3 regions of the Paraburkholderia aromaticivorans genome follow, and region 1 is predicted to be linked to each of the others. Evidence: riboswitches for the same ligand, from Rfam matches in the RefSeq annotation. Region 1 holds a riboswitch; each other region holds the start of a gene.
The links. A riboswitch is a leader RNA that binds a small molecule or an ion and turns the genes downstream of it on or off. The one in region 1 is predicted to bind cobalamin.
Positions count from the first base shown of each region.

Region 1 (3,205 bases):
GTAACTGTTCGCTCCGCCGAAATCGGAATACTGGTCGCGCCGCACGTTGGCCTGAATCTGGTTGCGCCCAAAGCGCCCGGTATAGCCGACGAAGCCCGAATCCACATGCCGGTCCGGCGCCGCGAACGTGTCGGACTCGAGGCTCTGATCGAGATGCTCGTAGCCGACCTGCAGCTTCTGCTGCGCGGCCAGCGCGAAATCGTTCTGCCATGTGTACTGGCGGTTGTCGGTATCGAAGCGGCCGTTATAAATGCCGTTGGTATTCGACACGCTGCGGTCGTCGCCTTCGGAGACGATCAGGTGCGTCGTCCACCAGTCGGTCAGCTTGCCGTTGGCGAACACCGAGACCTGGCGCACCTTGCTATACAGGTTGTTCAGATCGGTCGGCAGGCCGTACGCGTTGTCGTAGCTGTTGTTGCCGTTCGACTGGAAGTAGCTCGCGCCGGCATTCCATTTGTCGTTGAACTTGTGGCGCAACGAAGCCGAGATGCTCTCGTTCAGATAGCCGTTCGCATTCGGGTTGGCGTTCGGCGCCTCATGCGGATTGAGCGACGAGAAGCCGTCGTCCTTCGACCGCGCGAGCGAAATGCTGAAGGTCGTATTGCCGTCTTTATCCAATGCGCCGTTCACGCCCGCCTGCTGCGTTTGCGTGTGATAGCTGCCGTAGCCCAGCGAAAAATTGAAACGCGGCGGGTGGTCGCCACCTTCTTTCGTGAACACCTGGACCACGCCGCCGATCGCACCGGAGCCGTACAACGCCGACACGTTGCCGTTCACCACCTCGACGTGATCGACCTGGTCGAGCGGAATCTGCGCGAGTTGCGCCGAACCCAGGCTCACGGAATCGACGCGCACGCCGTCGATCAGCAGCAAAGATTGCGTCGACGACGCGCCGCGCAGGAACAGGCTCGTCGTCGAACCGGGGCCACCTGTGCGCGAGATTTGCGCGCCTGGTGCGAGTTGCAGGAGGCCGGGCAAATCGGTCGCGGTGGTGTCGGCGAGATCCTGCTGGTCGAACAGCGCGGTCTGCGGGATCGCGTCGGCGAGTGCTTGCGGGCCGCGCTCCGCGGTGACCACGATCGGCGACAACACAGCGGGCGACGCCTGCGCCGCCGACGGAGAAGATGAAGGTGCCGCTTGCGCGTGCGCGACGACCGGCAGGCCCGCGAAGGCGAGGAGCGCCGCACGAGCGATGGGGGACAGCATGGGGTGAAAGTCCTGTGGGTAGCGTGCGCGGCCCGCTTCCCCGCAGGCCGATGCGTAACGAGGCGCCCGCGTATTTAACATTGTCGCGCGTGACGTGCCTCTCCCCCTGGCCGGTATCCGGGCTGGCGACTTCTCGATCCCGCCTTCCCACGCGTGACGCGCAGTGGCACACTCGCGAGTTGAACTTCCAACACGCGACCAGGATCGACTTGCATGACGAATGCGGTCGCTTACCGTTGCGGGGGCAGCGCAGGTTGGCGCGTTCTGGCGAACAGCGCCCCCTGCTTCCCGTTTAACTGCGCGCGCCGTTGAAAAGCGCACGCGGGCACCAGAGTGCGGCCAGTTTAGGAGCGGCCTCGGGGTCCGTCAAGAATGAGTGGGACCGCAGACTAGCGTTCTGTTAAGTGCAGGCTATTGTCCGACGCACGAGTACTTTTTCATCATATGGTCGATAAAAGCCTGCACAAAGCAATGTTGTTACGTCTCGAAACGAGACAATTGTCGGAACCTGCGACATTCCGCGCTAAAATGCGATGTCTTTAGAGGACGCAGCACATGCTCACCGAACTCGAAACACTTTCACAGAATATCGGCAAGCTGATCGCGATCAGCCAACGCCACAATGAAGCGCGACTCGCGCTCGAAGAGCAGCTCGCCCAATCGCGCGCGGACGTCGAAGCCACGCGCACGGAACTTGCAATGCTGCGCGAGGAACGTAATGCACTGCAGGCGGAGCGCGACGCGCTGTCGGCGAAGATCGACGACGCACAGGTGCGCCTGAATGCGATCCTCGAAAAGCTGCCGCGTGCCCGCGCGAACAGCGAGCCCGATAGCCAGCTCGATCTGCTCGAACCGGCTCAGCACGAAAGCGAAGCCGAGAGCGACGTGACCCGCCACGGAGAAAATGCATGACCACCAAGCAGATCGAAGTATCGATTCTCGGCGTGCCCTATCGGCTCGCCTGCTCGCCGGAAACGGAAGGCGCGCTGCTTGAAGCGGTCGCACGCGTCGACGCCGAAATGTCGAAGATCCGCAATAACAGCAACGTGCGCGGCACGGATCGCATTGCTGTCATGGCCGCACTGTCGCTGGCATCGGAACTGCTTAGGCTGCAATCGAGCGTGAGACACGGAGAAGCATTTCCCGCTGAAGAAATCCGGCGTACAATGCATCAAATGAACGAACAACTGGGTACTGTGATTCAGCAGTACAGCATGCAGTAAGTAGTGTGTGTTATCGTGCGGCCGGTCCTGAGATCGGCGGCGGATTCAAACGGAGTGCGTGAGCACAAGGCGTGCAAGATTCTGCAAACGTTTGAGTTCAATCGGTCGTTTTGTGTTTTAGCTTCATCGGTTTAGCTTCCCTGCCTGGTTCGCCAAGGTCATATATTCCTTGAACCAATGCCATGTGCACGGTTGCGGAAATTTGTAGCACGGGTGTGCGCGTCACTCTGTCTGATGTACCCGAAGTGTTGCTAACTGCGACCAATTCTGAACCCCCGGTTCAGGATGCCGGCCTAGCGGCTAAGGCGGGGACCTTTTTTAGAACGGCATCGGACTTCGGTTCGGTGCCGTTTTTCTTTGTGCGCTGTTTTTGCGCGCTGTTTGCTGTACGCCGATTTCTTCCGCATCTTCAAACCCTTAACGTTCAATTCGATTCATGCGCTACTGGCTAATGAAGTCCGAACCGGACGAAGCAAGCATCGACCATCTCGCCAACGCACCGCATCGCACGTTGCCTTGGACCGGCGTGCGCAACTATCAGGCGCGCAATTTCATGCGTGACCTGATGCAGGTCGGCGACGGTGTGCTGTTCTATCACTCGAGCTGTCCCGAGCCCGGCATCGCGGGCATTGCGGCGGTATCGTCCACCGCGTACCCGGACCCCACGCAGTTCGACAGGAAGAGTCCCTACTTCGACGCGAAGTCGTCGCAGGAAACGCCACGCTGGGTGCTCGTCGATGTGGTGTTCAAGAAGAAGATCCCGCTGATTCCGCTCG
Region 1 is NZ_CP022989.1:305,737-308,941, forward strand. Features, by position in the region: gene CJU94_RS01305 (TonB-dependent receptor domain-containing protein) at 1-1,206, opposite strand, end outside; cobalamin riboswitch at 1,298-1,554, opposite strand; gene CJU94_RS01310 (ATPase) at 1,762-2,118, shown strand; gene CJU94_RS01315 (cell division protein ZapA) at 2,115-2,429, shown strand; RNA gene ssrS (6S RNA) at 2,564-2,745, shown strand; gene CJU94_RS01325 (EVE domain-containing protein) at 2,866-3,205, shown strand, end outside.

Region 2 (3,205 bases), on a different replicon from region 1:
CAGCCGACGGCGCGGTGCGCGATACAGCGCAGGAACGCTTCGGCATTTTGCGGGCCGCCTTCGCGCAGATAGCGCCACAGTTGATGGCATAGCTCGGCGCTCGCGGTGCTGCGCGCGAGCAGGTTTGGATCTTCCTGCAGATCGCCGGAGAACATTGCGAGCGTCTGCTGCTTGCGCTCGGCGAGCGCCACCACCTGCTCGATGCCATAAGGCCAATAGGCCTCGCCGCCGAGATGATCGACCACCACCGCGCGCGCATGCTGCAAGACGTCTTCGACATAGAAATCGACCGAGGCCGGCTGCCGCAAATACGTGACGTTGGCGAGCCGCACGCTGGGGAAACCCTCGCCCAGCCGCGGAAAGACGCTCGCGAGCAGCGACAGCGTGGTGTCGGCCGAACTGAGCACCACGATATCGGCGGGCTGCTGATCGATACGGATCACGCCCTGCGTATCGTCGACAAAGCCACCCGGCGTGGTGCGCAGCAGATGCATGAGCGCTTACGCCTGTTGCGTTTCGACGGCCGACGGGACGCCGAGCGCCGTGTCGAACGCACGCTGCAACGCGGCCTGATCGAGATCCTCGCCAATCAGCACGAAGCGGCTCGGACCATTTTCGCCCGCTTGCCAGCGCCGATCGAAATAGCTGTCGAAGCGGCGGCCCACGCCCTGAATCACCAGACGCATCGCCGCGCCCGGCAGCGCCGCGAAGCCCTTGACGCGATAAATCGTGTTCGTTTCGACGAGGCCTTGCAGCGCGGCGATCACCGCTTCGCGAGAAGGCGCGTTCGCGTGTACGACCACCGAATCGAATTCGTCGTGATGGTGGTCGGCGTCGCCGGCGGAACCGTGATGATCGTGGCGCAAGTGGATCGTGTCTTCCGAGGCCGCTTCGAGGCCCAGCAGCGTATGCAGATCGAGCTGGCCCTTCTGCGCGCGCACGATCTTCACTTGCGGCGGAATCTCTTCGCGAATCACCGCCTCGACCGCGTTTTGCTGCGCGTCGTCGAGCAGATCCGTTTTGTTCAGGATCACCAGATCGGCGGCGGACAACTGATCTTCGAACAGTTCATGCAGCGGCGACTCGTGATCGAGATTCGGATCGGCTTTGCGCTGTGCATCCACGGCGAGCGGATTGTCGGCGAACTGGCCGCTTGCCGCAGCCGGACCGTCCACCACGGTGACCACGGCATCCACGGTGAAGCTGTTCTTGATCTGCGGCCAGTTGAATGCCTGCACCAGCGGCTTCGGCAATGCGAGGCCCGACGTCTCGATCAGCACGTGATCGATCTGATCGCGGCGTTCGACCAGCCTTTCCATCACCGGAAAAAACTCTTCCTGCACGGTGCAGCACAGGCAGCCGTTTGCGAGCTCATACAGTTGGCCTTCGGTTTCGACGCCGTTTTCATCGCATCCAATGCCGCAACCCTTGAGGATTTCCCCGTCGATGCCGAGTTCGCCGAACTCGTTGACGATGACCGCGATGCGCTTGCCGCCCGCATGCTGAAGAATATGCCGCAGCAGCGTGGTCTTGCCGCTGCCGAGAAAGCCTGTGACGATGGTGACGGGGATCTTGCGCATCTGGGTTTGCATCGTGAGGTCCATCCGTAGGAGTTGCACGTGCCTGCCGGCGTATCCGCGCGTCTGTCCGTATGGTCCTGACAAACCCGACATGGGCCTGGCAAGCCACGGCGAAAATCAAACACGGGGACGAACGACGGATTGCCGCGACAACGGTAAACAGAAAGCGGAATTGAGATCATGAACGCACCGCCGCATCCCCGCGGCGTTCGCCCTTCGTATTCTGGCCGGTATCCGGGCTGGCGATAGCGCCGCTTCCCCTTCCCGGACGAGTGATTTCTCGCCCAGTGGTGATATGCCGACGCGGCCTTGCGCGTGGACATCGAAGCCGGCTTTGCGGCGCTACAGCACTGACCGTAGCGCCACATTTCGCTTACCGTTGCGGGGGCAGCACAGGTTGACCCGATCCATGGCAGGCGGGTGCCCTGTTTCCCGTTTAACTGCATGCGCACGAGCGCGCACACGAGCACCAAAGTGCGAGCGAGTGTAGGCCCGCGGCCCGATGCCGTCAAGGAAACCCAAGCCGCGAGCGCTTATCGGGCGGGGCGCCGTGTGCTATCGTATGCGCGCGTTTGGTGCCCGCACATGCATTCGCGTGTGCAGTTAAACGGGAAACAGGCCGCGCTTTCATGCGCTCAACCTGTGCTGTCCCCGCAACGGTAAGCGACCTGCGGCGCGATGTTGATTCGTCTCGCGCCGCGCATGCGTTTTTTCTATGCCACTGTCCCGCACATGCCAATGAATGCGGACGGGAAGGCAAAGCGCATGAGGCCGCCAGCCCGGATACCGGCCAGACGCGGAGGCGGCGAACCTCAGGCAACATCGCGCCGCCGGCCGCCGGAATCCGCGAGGGACGGATGTGAAGGCGCTGAAGCACGACGTCACGCGTCCGTTCGCGTGCGAGTTCCCCCAAAGGACCGCTGCGAGCCGCGCATGTCGCCGTGCCCGAATCCGTAGCCCGCATGCCCCAAAAATCCGCCATCCGGCGCTCCCGCGCGCTTCGCCCCGATCCGCACGTCACGACATGGCGCTTGCCGTGCACGTCGCGATGAGCCGCGCCTGGTTGATCGGCGCCGGACCCGGCGACGTCGAACTCATGACGCTCAAGGCGACCCGCGCGTTGGCGCAAGCCGATGTGGTGCTGGTCGACGATCTGGTGAATCCCGAGGTGCTGCAGTTCGCGCGCGCCGATGCACGGATCGTCTACGTCGGCAAACGCGGCGGACATCCGTCCACGCCGCAGGCCGGCATCGTCGCACAGTTGCTTGATCATGTGCGGGCCGGGCGCAGCGTCGCGCGCCTGAAAGGCGGCGATCCGTTCGTGTTCGGCCGGGGCGGCGAAGAACAGCAGGCGCTGCATGCCGCCGGCGTCGAGGTCGAAGTCATCAACGGCATTACGGCGGGAATCGCGGCGCCCGCGGCCATCGGCATTCCGGTCACGCATCGCGACTACGCGCAAGGCGTGGTGTTCGTCACCGGGCACGGCGCGGGCAGCGGCGAGCCGGACTGGGCCGCGCTCGCGGCCACGCAGATGACGCTCGTGATCTATATGGGCATGCGGCGGCTCGACGATATCGTCGGCGCGTTGCTCGCGGCGGGCATGAGCGCCGACACGCCATGCGCGG
Region 2 is NZ_CP022990.1:335,024-338,228, reverse strand. Features, by position in the region: gene cobN (cobaltochelatase subunit CobN) at 1-494, opposite strand, end outside; gene cobW (cobalamin biosynthesis protein CobW) at 501-1,592, opposite strand; cobalamin riboswitch at 1,789-2,069, opposite strand; cobalamin riboswitch at 2,137-2,389, shown strand; gene cobA (uroporphyrinogen-III C-methyltransferase) at 2,629-3,205, shown strand, end outside.
Region 2: linked by a shared signal. The riboswitch ahead of cobW (cobalamin biosynthesis protein CobW) and the one ahead of CJU94_RS01305 (TonB-dependent receptor domain-containing protein) in region 1 are both predicted to bind cobalamin.

Region 3 (3,205 bases), on a different replicon from region 1:
GATGCGTGAGGGTGCAGACGACCGCATTGTTCGCCGGCAGCCGCGCACGCGTAATGCCCTGCGCGACCATGCCGGCATCGCAGAGGATCGGCGCGCCTCGCGCAAGCGCCGTGCGGCCCGAGGCGCCCGCGCCTTCGGAAAAGCGCAGGTCGTCGATCACATCGACCATGCCGCACGCGTGGATCACGCGCACCGCGAGTTTTTCCAGGTCGGCGGGAATGCGCGACAAGTCGGCCTCCGCGCGGATCGTCGCAAAGGATTGGCGATAGATCTCCTGACCGTCGCGAATGTAATCAAGCATCGGGGTTACTCCGGGCCAGGCGTTCGAGCATGTCGGCGGCCTGGTCGATCGTCAGTTGGCGCGCGACGCACAGGCCGAAACCGGGCCGGCCGTCGCGTCGATAAAGGTCGTAGAGGCCGGGCGCGGCCGCCAGCAGCGTGTACGGCGCGCAATGCGCGGCGGCGCACGAACGTGGGCAGCCGCTCAGGTGCGCGTCGACGCCGGCAGCCAGGCGGGCGGCGAGGCGCAGCGCGTCGGCCTTGGTGTCGGCGAGGCTTTTCGCGCAGCCGCTGGAACCGGCGCAGGCGATCAGACGCGTGATGGCTTGCGCGGGATCGCAGGCGAGACCGAGCGCCGCCAAACCGGATAGCACGGCTGGAACGGCATGCGTTGCGATGTCGGGCAGCAGCACGCTTTGCCAGGGTGTGACGCGCAGCGTGCCGTTGCCGTGCTGCTGCGAAAGCGCGGCGAGGGCATCGAGGGTGTTGGCGTCGAGGCGTCCCAGCGGCGGCTGGCCGCCTGCGTGCCAGGTTCCGGGCACGCGTTGCGCGTGAGCGCCCAGCCGAAGGCCGGCATCGGCCGGCGTGCGGCGATGCCAGCCGGCCAGCGCTGCGTTTCGCGTCAGCGGGAAGTCGAGGTAGCGTTGAGCGTGATGCAGGAGCGCGTCGGCGGAATGCACGGCTAGCAGGTGACGCATGCGCGTGGCGTCGGCGGCGGCGAGGTCGAGGAATGTGAGCAGCAGCGCGCGTACCAGAGCCGGAGCTTGCGAGGGGAGTATCGCGGCTAGCGGGACCGCGCCGTTGGCGTGGGACTCGTCCGTCGTGATGCACTCATTTTGCGCCGGCGAGCCGGCCCACGCACTCGCAGGCGGACAACCCGCCAGGCCGAATACGAAGCGCACGCCGTCGGCTTCCTGCGACGCCGCCAGCCAAACGTCATGCGGATGATCCACTCGCGCGAGCCGTTCGCCGCCGTCCAGCAACAGCGCGAATTTCGGCGACAGCGCCGCGAAACGCGGTTCGCTTTGCAGCGTCGCGAGCAATTCGGCGCACAGCGGGCGGGTGTCGAACAGGGAGCAGGGATCGCGTCCGGCAGCGGGGCTGATCATGACGTTGCGCACGTCGTCGGCGGCGATCGCCATTGCGGCTGACGCGTCCAATGCGTCCGGCAGCTTCGACGAAACCGTCTCCACTGCGTTCGCTGCCGCCCGGTCCACTGCGCTCACCGCCATCGTGTCCGCAACGTCCGCCGGACCGATTGCCACCGCCTTCGCTGCGCCCGCCGACGGCATCGGCCCGAGACCGGCGGCGACCAGCGCCGCGATCAACGCCGCTTCCTCACCACGCTTCACGCCGCGCACCTGCACATTGGCACGATTGGTCAGCTCGATCACGCCGGCCGCATGGCGTGCACTGACATCGGCGATCGCCCGCGCCTGCGCCGCGCTCAACTCGCCGCCGGGCAGTTTGATGCGGCAAATCCCGCCGTCGCGCGCGGCGACGATGCGCAGCAGCCCCGGGCACGCCGAGGGCCGCGGCGTGGCGGCTGCGTCGGACACAACGGTGGAAGGCGAAGCTTGATTCAAGACGGACACCGGTTTAGCGTCGCGCGACGGCCCGAGCATGCCGTCAGGCGGGCATGGCTGCGGCATCGGTACACCCCGCCCGATGTTGGCTGGCACGAACAGTCTTGCCGGCAGGTCTCCTGGCTGGCAGGTCATGGTCCGCCGCAGCCTTCCCGGTCGAACCAGTGGCGTGGAGCGCAGGCGGACTCGCTGCATACAGTTGCGGGGGCAGCCACAGTGGCACTGTGTTCCCTCTTCGGCCCCGAAGGGCACCGGCGGCTGTATTATGCCTTTTTTCGAACCGCACAACGAGGCTGGGCGCTTTGATCGGCGCGGCACAGCGGACTATTTGAAGACACAGAATGAGGATGGATGCATGCCCGCGTGGCTGACGGTGGTGGGCATCGGCGACGACGGCTTCGCCGGTTTGGGAAGGCCCGCGCGGCGCGCTTTGCTGCAAGCGTCGGTGGTCTACGGCGGTGAACGCCATCTGGCGATGCTGCCCGCGCGCCTCGCCGCGCGCCGCGCCGCGTGGCCGCGTCCGTTCGATCTCTCGCCTTTGCTGGCCGAACGCGGCGGCGCGGTGTGCGTGCTGGCGAGCGGCGACCCGATGCTGTTCGGCGTAGGCGCGACGCTCGCGCGGCAGTTGCCGGCGGGGGAGTTGCGGGTGCTGCCCGCGCCGTCGTCGTTGTCGCTGGCGGCCGCGCGCCTCGGCTGGCCGTTGCAGGACGTCGCGACGGTGTCGCTGGTGGGGCGGCCGTTGGCGACGTTGAACGCGCATCTGCACGACGGCGCGCGCGTGTTCGTGCTGAGCGCGGACGGACGCACGCCCGCGGCGCTCGCGGAGTTGCTCAACGCCCGCGGTTTCGGGGCGACCCGCATGAGCGTGCTGGAACACTTGGGCGGCGAGCTGGAACGGCGCATCGACGGCCGCGCGGATCAGTGGCCGGCGGGCGAAGTGGCCGCGCTGAATCTGATCGCGCTCGACTGCCGCGCCACCGAGGGCGCGCCGCGTTTGCCGCTGACCTGCGGCTTGCCCGATGACGCTTTTCGCCACGACGGCCAGTTGACCAAGCGCGATGTGCGCGCCATCACGCTCGCGCGCCTCGCGCCGGCGCCCGGCGAACTGCTGTGGGACGTGGGCGCGGGTAGCGGCTCGATCGGCATCGAATGGATGCGCTCGCATCCGACCTGCCGCGCGATCGCGATTGAAGGACACGCCGAGCGTCAGCGCTTCATCGAACACAATCGCGACGCGCTGGGCGTGCCGAGTCTGCAACTCGTCGCAGGCCGCGCGCCTGCCGCGCTGCAGGGGCTGCCGCTGCCGGATGCGGTGTTCATCGGCGGGGGCGCGACCGTGC
Region 3 is NZ_CP022990.1:713,648-716,852, reverse strand. Features, by position in the region: gene CJU94_RS22970 (precorrin-8X methylmutase) at 1-301, opposite strand, end outside; gene cobG (precorrin-3B synthase) at 294-1,904, opposite strand; cobalamin riboswitch at 1,958-2,136, opposite strand; gene cbiE (precorrin-6y C5,15-methyltransferase (decarboxylating) subunit CbiE) at 2,221-3,205, shown strand, end outside.
Region 3: linked by a shared signal. The riboswitch ahead of cobG (precorrin-3B synthase) and the one ahead of CJU94_RS01305 (TonB-dependent receptor domain-containing protein) in region 1 are both predicted to bind cobalamin.